Regions from separate parts of the Gracilibacillus pellucidus genome, predicted to be linked through region 2. Evidence: a T-box and tRNA genes for the amino acid it is inferred to sense, from the RefSeq annotation. Region 2 holds a T-box; the other holds one or more tRNA genes.
The links. The T-box of region 2 lies ahead of argS (arginine--tRNA ligase). A T-box ahead of a tRNA ligase gene usually reads a tRNA of that ligase, here a tRNA-Arg.

Region 1 (4,411 bases), 290 kb from region 2:
TATCCGGACATTCGATGGGCAACTTGCTATTAGCAGCAATGACATCTGTTACTGGAGATTTTTATAATGGAATTAAAGAGATTTCTCGCGTGTTAAATGTAAAAGGGAATATATATCCTATTGCTAATCAAAATATGTCCCTTCATGCAGAATATGAAGATGGCGATATTGTAGCAGGTGAATCCAATATTCCTAAAGCAAACAAACGAATTAAGCGAGTGTTTTTAGAGCCTAACCCAGTCGTTCCATTACCAGAGGCGATTTCAGCAATTAAAGATGCCGATTTAGTTGTTATTGCACCTGGTAGTTTATATACAAGTATATTACCCAATTTAATTGTCCCTCAAATAGAAGCTGCCTTACGTCAAACAACTGCTAAAGTAGTATACGTATGTAATGTAATGACACAAGCCGGTGAAACAAGTCACTATACTGCTGCAGACCATGTAGAAGCGATTATGGACCATATCGGAACGGGATGCATTCAAACCGTTATCGTACACAACGAAGAAATTGCGAAAGATGTCCAAATGGTATATGCAGAAGAAAATGCAGAACCAGTTAAAAGTGATATCGAAAAATTGCGTCAAATGGATTTAGATATTATTGAAGAAGATATCGTAAAAGAACAAAACCATTCTTTACGACATGATAAAGATAAAATAGCCAATGTATTATATTCATTATTGTAATGAATAGAGGTGATAGAGAGGGGGGAGAAAGGTGTCGTTTGCAGCTGATATAAAGAAAGAATTAACGAAAGTCGAGAGTGATGCGCGTTCCGAACAAGCCGAACTAGCCGCACTAATCCGGATGAATGGAGCTATTTCTTTTTCAAGAAATCACTATTCGCTAGATGTACAGACAGAGAATGCAGCAATTGCTCGGCGTATCTATACCTTAATAAAATCAAGTTATGATATTCCAGTAGAATTATTAGTTCGTAAAAAGATGAAGTTAAAAAAGAATAATGTATATATCGTAAGAATGAATGAAGGTGTGAAAGAAATGCTTCAAGATATGGAAATATTAATGGAGCCATTTCAATTCGTTCGGACTATCTCTAATAAATATACAGAAGAAGAAGAGAGCCGTAGAGCATATTTACGAGGGGCTTTCTTAGCTGGTGGTTCTGTGAATAACCCAGAAACGTCATCTTATCATTTAGAAATCTATAATTTTCACGAAGAACATAATCAATCAATCTGTAATTTGTTGAATGAATATGATTTACACGCACGTATTTTAGAGCGTAAAAAAGGGTTTATTACGTATATTAAAGAAGCAGAAAAAATCACCGAGTTTTTAAATTATATTGGTGCACACCAAGCTTTACTTAAGTTTGAAGATGTGCGAATTGTTCGTGATATGAGAAACTCTGTTAACCGTCTTGTTAATTGTGAGACGGCTAACTTAAATAAGACGATTGGTGCTGCGTTCCGACAAGTAGAGAATATTCGTTTTATCGATAAAACAGTAGGCTTAGATGCATTGCCTGATAAATTAAAGGAAATTGCCCAATTAAGAATGGAGCATCAAGATGTTTCATTAAAAGAGTTAGGTGAGATGGTGTCTGGTGGAAAAATTAGTAAGTCAGGTATTAATCACCGATTGAAAAAAATTGACCAATTTGCTGAACAGTTAAGAAGTGAAGTAGTATCTGTAAAGTAGTGATAAAAGGAGGGAAATCCCTCCTTTTATATAAAAGGTTATGTTAGCGCTTACTAAACGAGGAGGGGTTATCATGTTAGAAAAAGAAGTCGTTATTGCGGTTGACCCAGGATTGCAGGCGAGACCAGCTGCACAATTTGTACAAAAGGCTAATAGTTTCAGTTCAGAAGTTTTTATAGAAAAAGGTAGTAAACGTATTAATGCGAAAAGTATTATGGGCTTGATGAGTTTAGCTTTATCGAAAGGTCAGAGGATTACACTTATTGTTGACGGGGGAGATGAAGAGGAGGCATTGCAAGAACTTGTGGGTTTTGTCGAAGGGAAGTAATGTTTATTATGACAAAGAAAGAACTTCTTAACGGATGTAAGAAGTTCTTTCTTTAGAGTATACCTGTTATCAAAGCGCGCCCGGAGGGATTCGAACCCCCGACACACGGTACCGGAAACCGATGCTCTATCCCCTGAGCTACGGGCGCATTAAATAGCGACAAGAATAATTATAGCGAAACCCTCGTATAATTTCAATACATACGCTAAAGTTTGTGTTTTTGCTCCTAAACGTTTAAATTATAGTAGGGAAGGGTAGGATGAATATAGTAAATCAAATCTTTTGACCTTTTTTGACCATTCAGTTAAGATAGACATAGTTACAATTCATGAAGAAAATAGCAAGTGTTAAAAGGAGGAACTATTCATGAACTTAATACCTACAGTTATTGAACAAACAAATCGAGGCGAACGTGCTTATGACATTTATTCTCGCCTTTTAAAAGACAGAATTATTATGCTAGGAAGTGCGATTGATGATAATGTAGCAAACACTGTTGTAGCACAAATGCTATTCTTAGCAGCAGAAGATCCAGAAAAAGATATTTCCTTATACATTAACTCTCCAGGGGGTTCAATCACTGCTGGTATGGCTATTTATGATACAATGCAATTTATTCAACCAAAAGTAAATACTATTTGTATCGGAATGGCAGCATCTATGGGTGCATTCTTATTAACAGCTGGTGAACCTGGTAAACGATTTGCGTTACCTAATAGTGAAGTGATGATTCACCAACCATTAGGTGGTACGCAAGGTCAAGCATCTGATATTGAAATTCATGCAACCCGTATTATTGAAATGCGTAAAAAACTAAATCAAATTATGGCAGACCGCAGTGGTCAACCATTAGAAGTAGTAGAAAAAGATACAGATCGCGATAACTTTATGACTGCTGAACAAGCAAAAGAATATGGTTTAATCGATCAAGTAATGGAAAAGAAACCATCTGATTTAAACTAAGAGCCAAAAAGTGACGGAATTACTCCGTCACTTTTTTTGTTTCACGGTGTAAACGTCCGAAAAACTCCCACTGATTGAAGTCTCACTTTATGTAATAAAAAATCAAAAATTGCTAGCAGGATAACGATTGTCCAGCATTTCCTTTTCTATATGAAAAAATTGTCTCGATAATGTAAAATAGGAACGTATCGAGAATACGTAACATATAAGGTGGTTGTCTGAATGAAACTAATATTGTACGGAAAAGATAATTGCGGTCTTTGTGACGAGGCAAAGACAATTTTAGAGATCTTGCAGCAAGATTATTTGTTTGAATTAGAAGAAGTAAATATTTATAATAATAATGAATGGTTTGAAGCCTATCATCTCATGATCCCAGTCGTTCAACATGAAGATACAATTGTCGATGCGGGGATGATCGACATGGAAAAGATCGAAAGCTATCTAAAAATGAAAAATTAATGACAAAATAGTTGAGAGATGCTAGTCCATTTGGTACAATAACTAAGGAAGTTATTTTTTTGTTCTGAGTGGGACGGAAAGCGACTAGGAGGGACAAATATTCCCCGCTATTAAATGAAGGAGCGTTTCCGATTGAAGGATTTATTAGATATTCAAGCAAAATTGTACCCAGATTTACTAGATATCATGCAAAAAAGATATAAAATACTTCATTACATACAAGTGATGCAACTAATCGGACGCCGTAGCTTAGCTGAACATCTTCAATTGAAGGAGCGAGAAGTTCGTACGGAAATTGAATTTTTAAGCAAGCATGGATTTATTAACGTGAGTTCTAAAGGAATGAGTCTTACAGATGAAGGGATAGCAATTGTAGAGAAATTAGCCTCCTTCATGAATGAGATTTCTGAATTTCGTGTGTTAGAATCTCAAATCAAGGATAAATTACAATTAGATCACGTTATTATCGTTGCAGGGAATAGTGACTCACAAGCTTCCGTTAAACAGGAACTGGGAAAAGCGAGTGTGAAATTTTTACATTCCGTATTAACTTCTAATCAAACGATAGCGGTGACTGGTGGAACGACGATGGCAGAAGTTGCGAATCAGATGAAGCCAATTGAGCACGCTATGAATTGTACCTTCCTTCCTGCTAGAGGTGGACTAGGGGAAAGAGTGGAGAATCAAGCTAATACTATTTGCGCTCAAATGGCAAAGAAAGCAAATGGTAATTATCGTATGTTGTATGTACCGGATCCATTAAGTGAAGAAACGTATCATTCCATCATCGAAGAGCCAGCGATTAAGGATATTTTGGAGATGATTCATGATACGAAGATAGTTCTGCACAGTATTGGGGATGCATATACGATGGCAAAACGTCGTAAAGCCTCTGAACAAGTTTTACATACATTAAAGAGGTGTAATGCTGTAAGTGAGGCTTTTGGTTATTACCTAAATGAAAAAGGTGAAGTTGTTTATAAAGCA
Region 2 (4,411 bases):
CTTATCCAGTAAACTCGGATAGCGTCTCCTCATGATATCAACAGCATCCATTACACCTGAAAAAACTATTAGTGCATTAGGCACATGATTTATTGTTGCATTTTCTTTATTGTGATCATCCATTAATTGATCAAACATAATTGCAGACACAGTAATATACGCTCCGGCCGATGAACCACAGACAATGATTTTATTCGGATCTATTCCTAAATCACTTGCATTGTTACGCACCCATTGTACAGCTGATTTAACATCGTAAATTGCTTGTGTTGGTAAAAAATCCTTGTCCGCACCATTTCGATAGTCTACACATATGGCCATCATTCCTTTAGATGAAAAATACTTTGCTTGATGTTGAAATTGTGCTGGAGTTTTAGGGTCTTTTTTAAAGCTAGCACCATTAAAAAATAAAACAACTGCCTTTTCACTATGGTTGGATGTAGAATCAAAGATATACAACTTTACATTTCTATCGCCTACTACTTTCTAACTCTTTTCTATTACAGGATATTCAAATGTAATGGTTTTCATCATGATTCTCCTTCGAGCAAATTATTAATTTAAACAATACCATAATTACCAAAAATTATCTATATATACAAAAGAGAACCAAAAGGAAGCTATACAACCTCTTGATTCTCTCCTGCGTATGATAGAGATGTCGAACACTAGTTATATACCCTTATGCAATGTAAATAAACATTTTCTCGCAAAAAACTTCACATTTCAGACGGTGCTTCTATTCCTAATAAGTGTAAACCTTCATTTAGAACAATTTGAACTGCTTGAACAAGCTTCAATCTTACTTGCTGTTGATTATCATTTTTCAGTATCCGTACCGCACCATAATATTTATTAAAGGCTTTGGATAGTTGGAGAACATATTTTGCTATTTTTGATGGGTCATTCCGATCAAATGCCTGCTGAATGACATGAGGAAATTCCATTAATGATTTAATAATGGACCACGATAATTCATCCACACACGTTAATGTAGCATCATTATCATGATATGCTGCCTTGTGTAAAATAGATGAAGCACGTGCATGTGTATACTGAACATATGGACCTGTTTCACCTTCAAACTTCAGCATTTCTTCTAAAGAAAATTCAATATCGTTTAAACGATAGTTTTTTAAATCATGGAAAATGACAGCTCCTACTCCAACTTGACGCGCAACTTCTTCTTTAAATGCTAGTGATGGATTCTTATCCTGAATATTATTTGTCGCAAGTTCAATCGCATCATGCAGAACATCTTCTAATAACACTACTTTACCTTTACGAGTAGACATTTTTTTACCGTCTTTTAATATCATTCCAAATGGGACATGAGTAAGACCTTCATGCCATTCATAACCCATTTTCTCTATAACGTTAAAAAGTTGTTGGAAATGTAATGTCTGCTCGTTTCCTACGACATAAATGGATTTAGCAACTTGATATGTTTGCTGACGATAGATTGCTGCAGCTATATCACGAGTGGCATATAATGTTGTGCCATCCTTTTTCTTAATCAAACAAGGCGGGAGCTGCCCGTCTAACGGCACCACCTGTGCTCCTTCAGATTCTTGTAACAAATTCTGCTCTGTTAATAATTCAACTACTTTTTCCATTTTGTCATTATAAAACGCTTCTCCATGATAGGAATCAAACGGAACATGCAATAATTCATATATCTTCGAAAACTCTTTTATAGATTCATCACGGAACCATTTCCATAATTGCAATGCTTCCTCATCGCCATCCTCTAATTTTTTAAACCATTGTCGTCCTTGTTCATTTAATTCTTCATTTTTCTCTGCCTCTTCATGAAAACGAATATACAATGTAAACAGCTCTTTTATCGGATTCTTTCGTACTAATTGCTCATCGCCCCATAAATGGTATGCAGTGATTAGCTTACCAAATTGAGTACCCCAATCACCAAGATGGTTAATTCTAACTGGCTTATACCCACATTTTTCTGCAATAAGTGCTAATGAATTTCCGATTACCGTTGAGCGCAAATGTCCCATTGAAAAAGGTTTCGCAATATTCGGTGAGGAAAAATCTATCGTAATAACTTCTTGGCCACTAAGCTCTACATTTCCATAATTGGCTTGTTGAGAAATAATTTCTTCTAAAACTTGTGATGAGATATTCACTTTATTCAAAAACACATTTACATAACCATTTATAGCTTCTACTTTTTCAAATAAAGAAAGTGACTGCATGTTATTCGCAAGTTCTAGTGCGATTTGTTGCGGTGATTGACGATATATTTTAGCTAATTCAAAACATGGAAAAGCTATGTCCCCCATATGCGCATATTTCGGTTGCTCAATCATGCTACTTATTTGACTTTTGGTTACTTGTTGCTTCAATTGCTCATAAAGTATATCAGTAAATTGGTCTGTATAGTTCATGTTATCTTCCTCCCCAAAAAAATAACTCCCGTCTCTTTTCATCTGAAAGAGACGGGAGCATATCACCCGCGGTACCACTCAACTTGTTTTGTCAAAACCACTCTTTTTGTTAACGAGGTAGTTCCCCCGACTTCTCCTACTCACCATTCAAAGAAGTATCTCCAAAGTGCGCTTCGTTATTTGCTAAATGACCAGGCTCACACCCTCCCCGGCTCGCTTTACTTTCACAAACAACTACTCTCTTTGTCATTGATTTTTCCAATTATATTTTAACCTATTATACTCATTTTCGTTAGAATTTCAATACTTTTTTGTGAATTTTTTCAACTTGCTACAATATAAGCTATAGTTAACTTATAACTACACAGATAAGTTTATTGACGTTAGTTGAATACTTTTTGCAAATAAAAGCTTATCCTAATTTTTACTCTTAAGAGACATTAATATTTAACTAATTATTGTTCTGGAACTATTTAAAAGTAACATAGGAGACACTTACCGTATACCTATAGAACATCAACATACTGCCATGAATAATATGGTATCTATTTGAAGTCTTAAAAAGATTGCAAAAAAAGACGCCCTTCAGTAATAAAACCGATGGGCTGAGAATAATCTACTTTTAATAATAGGAAGTTGCAGTAATTAAACTTAGAATATTGTCTTCTTGAAGCGTATCACTAGCAACTTTATTTCGCTGCATTTTACTACACTTAATGCATTCATGAATTATTTGAAAACCTTTTTTTCCTGAATGCTCCAAACTAATTGGACGCATCATGCCTTTGCAATTGCTTAAACGATCACCCGGGTGATTATCTAAATGCTTTGAAAATAGACAATATGGACAGTGATTGCGAAAACTTCCATTTGTCAATGGTACTACATCGGCTCCACAATTTTCACATTGAAAAGCAGTGTTTTCTGTTAATCTACTCAACGTTATCTTCCTCCAAGACGAATTTTCATCTTTGGAGAAAGGGTTCTGTTAGTTTTCCTACTCTTAGTAGTTTCAGGCTTTTAAAGTGAATTTACAGATTCACCGCTTCGTTCTGCAAAGCGATTACTTCTAGTTCCTACTTCACAGGAGCATATTTCATCTCTTGATCCGGACCATGATTGACTTTATGAATTTGTATCAACCACTGTAAGACGGACTTCTCCATCTTCCACTAGTAAGTGTTCATCCTTAATCACTGACATTGGCAATCATCCCCTAAAAGATACGTTTAAGTTTAATTAATTGGCTCAAAAAACCACTCCAATTTTTATTTTACTTTAGATTATTCTCTTTATTTATTATACAATAAAATTTTCCAAAACAAACGTTTTTATCGAATTCTATTGTTTTTTTCCATATACTTCTCTATAGCATCCAAAATATAGTGAGTGAAAGTTACTTGCTAATAAAGCTAGCGATAAGATATTCACTCTATTCAAAAAACATTTACATCACCATTCAATACTTCTACCTTCTCAAATAAAGAAAGTGACTGCATGTTATTCACTAGTTCCATCACAATACGTTGCGGTGTACGTCATTTCCACTAGTAATCGATCTTCTTCATACCTCATCAATGTTTCTGTATTTTCATCCGTATCATCTGAGCTACAAGCAACCAAAGCAATACTGATCAACACCGCAAGACAAAGCATCCACCATTTTTTCGAAGTGTATTTAAAATAGGATGTGTGGTCAACATCCTTTTCATTCCTATTTTATACCTACTACTGCAATTGTATCTCACTAAACACTTGGCGTCGAACATCATCGAATTCCAATATTTCCTGCGGTTTCCCAGGAAATATTAAAGGAAATTAATTATTTCCTAATTCATCTCGCCATTCTAATAAATCTACTTTTTCTGCTTCTGTTATTTCCTCTTTTTCTACTAATGTTTCTGCTAAAATATCAAAGTTCGTAATTGTGGTAAAAGGAATATTAGCATCACTAAATTGGTTATTTGCTTTATTTAAGCCGTAACTAAAGATCGCTATAACAC

Region 1: it has a tRNA-Arg gene. The T-box ahead of argS (arginine--tRNA ligase) is inferred to sense a tRNA for this amino acid. The anticodon was not compared.

Annotation. Positions count from the first base shown of each region.
Region 1 is NZ_JAWZSR010000001.1:348,123-352,533, forward strand. Features, by position in the region: gene SH601_RS01585 (gluconeogenesis factor YvcK family protein) at 1-692, shown strand, start outside; gene whiA (DNA-binding protein WhiA) at 724-1,671, shown strand; gene SH601_RS01595 (HPr family phosphocarrier protein) at 1,745-1,999, shown strand; tRNA gene SH601_RS01600 (tRNA-Arg) at 2,075-2,147, opposite strand; gene clpP (ATP-dependent Clp endopeptidase proteolytic subunit ClpP) at 2,366-2,962, shown strand; gene SH601_RS01610 (glutaredoxin family protein) at 3,185-3,424, shown strand; gene SH601_RS01615 (sugar-binding transcriptional regulator) at 3,557-4,411, shown strand, end outside.
Region 2 is NZ_JAWZSR010000001.1:636,769-641,179, reverse strand. Features, by position in the region: gene SH601_RS03090 (alpha/beta hydrolase) at 1-459, opposite strand, end outside; gene argS (arginine--tRNA ligase) at 720-2,408, opposite strand; T-box leader at 2,453-2,667, opposite strand; gene SH601_RS03080 (RNHCP domain-containing protein) at 3,031-3,348, opposite strand; gene SH601_RS03075 (hypothetical protein) at 3,909-4,049, opposite strand; gene pyrE (orotate phosphoribosyltransferase) at 4,227-4,411, opposite strand, start outside.